One region of the Bradyrhizobium japonicum USDA 6 genome, then DNA from elsewhere that is predicted to be linked to it. Evidence: predicted binding sites of a transcription regulator. Region 1 holds the regulator's gene; the other holds the start of a gene.
The links. Region 1 encodes LexA, which represses DNA repair genes until DNA is damaged. Its sites were predicted from a motif close to TGTTCNNNNTGTGTTCNG; they were not measured.

Region 1 (2,197 bases):
GCGGCTCGGCGCGATGCGCGTGATCGGCCTGCCCGGCAATCCCGTGTCATCCTACGTTTGCGGCTTCCTGTTCATGGTGCCGTTGATTCGCGCGCTTTCGGGCCGTTCGATGATTCATCACCGCCGCGAACGCGCGGTGCTCGGCCGCGACGTCGGCGCCAACGACCAGCGCGAGGATTACCTCCGCGCGCGCCTCGAGCTGCGCGACGACGGCACGCTCCTCGCCCTTCCGGTCAATCACCAGGATTCCTCGCTGCTTGCGAATCTCGCTGTGGCACAGGCACTTCTCGTGCGCGCGCCATTCGCGCCGAGAGCCGAAGCCGGCACACCTTGCGAGGTCTTGCGGCTGCCCGTCTGAGCGCTTCGTTCGCGTGCGTTCCGCGAACTTTGTCGCGTTCACTGTAAATTAAGCAGTTGCGGAACATGTATCGAACATATAGTGTCCGTTCATGATTTGTTTCGAGCATGTAGCGGCTTACTGCTGAATTCAGCGTCTCGGAATCGAACGACATCAACCGGGGGATTTTGGTCGAGATGTTAACGCGCAAACAATACGAACTCCTGCGGTTCATCAGCGAACGGTTGAAGGAAAGCGGCGTGCCGCCCTCCTTCGACGAGATGAAGGACGCGCTCGACCTGCGCTCGAAATCGGGCATCCATCGCCTGATCACCGCGCTCGAGGAGCGCGGCTTCATCCGGCGCCTGCCCAACCGCGCCCGCGCCATCGAGGTGATCAAGCTGCCCGAGCTTCAGGCCGCCGCCGGCAGCCGCCGCGGCTTCACGCCGAGCGTCATCGAAGGCAATCTCGGCAAGGTCCGCACGACTTCGAGCCCGCCGGCGGATGAGGGCGAGCGTCCCGTCGCAGTCCCCGTAATGGGCCGCATCGCGGCCGGCACGCCGATCGAGGCCTTGCAGACCCGCAGCCACACCATCAGCGTACCGCCTGACATGCTCGGCTCGGGCGAACATTACGCGCTCGAAGTACGCGGCGATTCCATGGTCGAGGCCGGCATTCTCGACGGCGACATGGCGCTGATCCAGCGCAACGAGAGCGCCGATACCGGCGATATCGTGGTGGCGCTGATCGACGATGAGGAAGCAACCCTGAAGCGCTTCCGCCGCCGCGGCGCCTCGATCGCGCTCGAGCCCGCCAATGCGGCCTATGAGGTCCGCATCCTGCCGCCCAACCGGGTGAAGATCCAGGGTAAGCTGATCGGGCTGTACCGGAAGTACTGATACCGGACGCGCCGGTATCGGTTGTTTGGCGCCCGCGCGCTTTAGATCGGCATCGCCGATCCGAGCTTGGAGCGGACGATTGTCCGCTCCGGCTGGATAGTCTTTCTGGTTTTGCGCAGATTATCCGGCCCCTTCCCCGGCGGTACATCCTCGGCACGCCGCACGAAGCAGCCCTGCCTCGCGGCCTTCAGGTTCGAGGAGAAGTCATGCGCCAGATCGTTCTGAGCACAGTTGCAGTGGCACTGATCGCAGCTTCAGCGTCGCAAGCCTTGGCCGCGGAAGCCTTGGCCGCGGGCGCGCAATCGCGGCCCCATGTCCGCAAGGACAGCGCCGTGAGCGATCAAACCCGCAAGGCCCGCGACGCAGTCAACCAACCGTCGCAGCCGGCCTGGCAATATCCGGGTTGGTCCGCGCCCGCGGGCCGCTGACGCTCGCAGAATCCACGGGGACGGGCTTTGTTCCCAGTGCATTTGGAAAAGATATTGTGATGGCAGTCTGCGGACTCAAGCCGCAGATTTGCCCTCAACATCGCATATAATCGCGGGCTTCCACTCTGATAGAGGCCTGCGCCTCAGAAGAGGCGCGGGTTGCTATCCCGATTGAGGAGCACCCGATGTGTGACTACAGCCTGCATGCCGTCGCGTCGCGTCCCGCCGAAGTCGGCGAGACGATCGTCACGACAACCTTCCGCGGCACCTCGACGCGCGGCTTTGCCTCTGCGGCCGATCCGACCGTCGCGGTCTGCCTGCTGCCGGGAACGGAGCTCGCCTTCGCCGACAACGTCCGTTACGACAATCGCTGGATCTGGACGCGCACCGTCAATTCGCGCGTCGGCAAGTTCGGCAAGATCGATCCGCACATTCCCGATCGCCATCATGATGCGATCGAATTCCCCGACGGCAAATCCGTGCTGGTGACGCAGCTGGTCGAAGGCCAACGCGCGACCGTGCTGCAACTGCCG
Region 2 (2,197 bases), 3.1 Mb from region 1:
CAGCGCTGGCGCTGCCTGCCTGCAACACAAGACAAAGGACCGAGCCGAGCAAAGCGAGCTTGCGCGTCATGTGGGAAGCTCCCGACGTTCCGAAAGCGCCTCAGTACAGCGTGCGGATCGGCTGTTGGGCAGCGCCATAGGGCACCCAACGGCAGGAGAACGAGATGTAGCCGCCCTCAAAGGCCTGCACCGCGAGGAATTTCACGACCTTGCCGTAGCGCGCGCAGTGATCGACCGCGACCTGCCGCGCATCGGTCTGGGTCGCCATCGAATAAGCGATGATGCCGCCGGTGTCGTTGCCCTTGAACGGGGGCACCGGAAGCATATCGGCGCGTGCCGACTGGCTGGCCATCATTCCCGAGACAACCAGGCCGGCAAGAAGGCCCGCGGCCGCAATGATTCGCATTCCCGTCACTCCAATTGGTTGGCGCCAGTTTACGGTGCCGGGATGTCCATGAAAAGAACTGATGCCCTGCCGGCTGCGACGCTAGGGTCAACTCTTGGCCAAGTGTTGCCGCGCTGCACTTGACCTGCCCCGGCCTTCGCGGCACCGTCCATGCTTCGCAAGACCCAGCTGTCCGGATTGCCCATGCGCGCCCTCACCCTGAAATCGCTCCGCTTTGCCGCCTTGCTCGGCCTCATGTTCGGGGCGCTGTCGCTCGGTGAGGCCAGGGCTGCCAATCCGCTGGAGCTGAACTTCTGGCTGAACGGGCCGCGCTATGACGGCGCCGTCGTCGATTGCGAGAGGGCGCTGCCGACCATCGCCACCCAGTTCTGGGAGAAGGAAAGCTCGTTCTGGAATTCCTCGTTGAAGATCACCGGCTTCGCCGCCGTTCACGAGATCGCGTTCCGGCCCTGGCAGTCCGACAACATTCCGCGCCGCTATTGCACCGGCGACGCCATGCTCAATGACGGCAAGGTGCGCAAGGTGCATTTCTCGATCATCGAGGATGGCGGCTTCGCCGGCTACGGCAATGGTGTGGAATGGTGCGTGGTCGGGCTCGACCGCAACTGGGCCTACAATCCGTCCTGCCGCGCCGCCAGGCCTTGATAGACGAGCCTTCACCGGGAAAGGCCTGAATCGGACTGATCAGGCGGCTGACGGCTATCTCGCATTTTGTTCTTGAAATGTTCTTGTTGCCTGCTAGGCTGATTGCACAGTCTAGTTGAGGGGCGTCGCCATGTTTCATTTTAGATTGCATTCCTTCACCCGTCTCGTGATCTCACTGACCCTCCCCCTGGTTCTTGCCGCCGGGCTAGTCGCGCTGCCGGATGCCGCGAAGGCCCAGGACAGACGGCAGAACGCGCCCGGCGAATTCGACTTCTATGTGCTGTCGCTGTCATGGTCGCCCTCGTTCTGCGAGGAGGCGTCCGAGCGCAACCGCGGCGGCGGTGGTCGCTCGCAGATGCAGTGCAGCGGGCGGCCCTACGCGTTCGTGGTGCACGGGCTGTGGCCGCAATACGAGAACGGCTTCCCCGAATATTGCCAGCGGCCGTCGCCACGCCTGAACCGCAACATCGTCTCTTCGATGCTCGATTTGATGCCGGCGCCGGGGCTGATCTTCAACGAGTGGGACAAGCACGGCACCTGCTCCGGGCTCGACAGCCGCAATTATTTCGAGACGATCCGTAAGGCGCGCGCCGCGATCAAGATCCCGGCGGAATATCTCGAACTGTCGCAGGCCAAGACCGTGGCGCCGGGCGAGGTGGAGGAAGCCTTTATCAGAGCCAATGCGGGCCTGAGCAACGCGGCCATCTCGGTCACCTGCAACCGGACCCGGCTCTCGGAGGTCCGCATCTGCCTCAGCAAGGACCTGCAATTCCGGGCCTGCGAGGAGATCGAGCGCCGCGCCTGCCGCCGTGACCAGGTGACGATGCCGCCGATCAGAGGTGGCTAGTCCAAGCGCTCCGGACGCAGCGCCGCTTCGGCGGTGCGCTGCAGAATCGGGGTCAATGCTGCATGGGAATCCAGACCCCGGGCCCTGGCCTGGCCCACAACACTAAGAGCATTGCGGCACGTCCGCGACAGGTGCGCATGCCGCTTTGCTCAAGCCGTGACGTAGCGTAGTCCTGTCTCATGAACTACCGTCACGCCTTCCACGCCGGAAACTTCGCCGATGTCATCAAGCACATCGTGCTGGCGCGCATCATTACCTACCTTCAGGACAAGCCGGGCGCATTCCGTGTCATCGACACC

Region 2: BJ6T_RS08900 (ribonuclease T2 family protein) is a predicted target of LexA. The motif match lies at 1,119-1,136, and genes of this name have one in related genera.

What each region holds. Positions count from the first base shown of each region.
Region 1 covers NC_017249.1:4,961,968-4,964,164, reverse strand. Annotated here, with positions in the region: gene BJ6T_RS23515 (molybdopterin molybdotransferase MoeA) at 1-358, shown strand, start outside; gene lexA (transcriptional repressor LexA) at 535-1,236, shown strand; gene BJ6T_RS23505 (hypothetical protein) at 1,443-1,664, shown strand; gene BJ6T_RS47360 (hypothetical protein) at 1,850-2,197, shown strand, end outside.
Region 2 covers NC_017249.1:1,904,510-1,906,706, reverse strand. Annotated here, with positions in the region: gene BJ6T_RS08915 (DUF3617 domain-containing protein) at 1-70, opposite strand, end outside; gene BJ6T_RS08910 (hypothetical protein) at 101-406, opposite strand; gene BJ6T_RS08905 (hypothetical protein) at 590-1,051, shown strand; gene BJ6T_RS08900 (ribonuclease T2 family protein) at 1,182-1,898, shown strand; gene BJ6T_RS08895 (23S rRNA (adenine(2030)-N(6))-methyltransferase RlmJ) at 2,078-2,197, shown strand, end outside.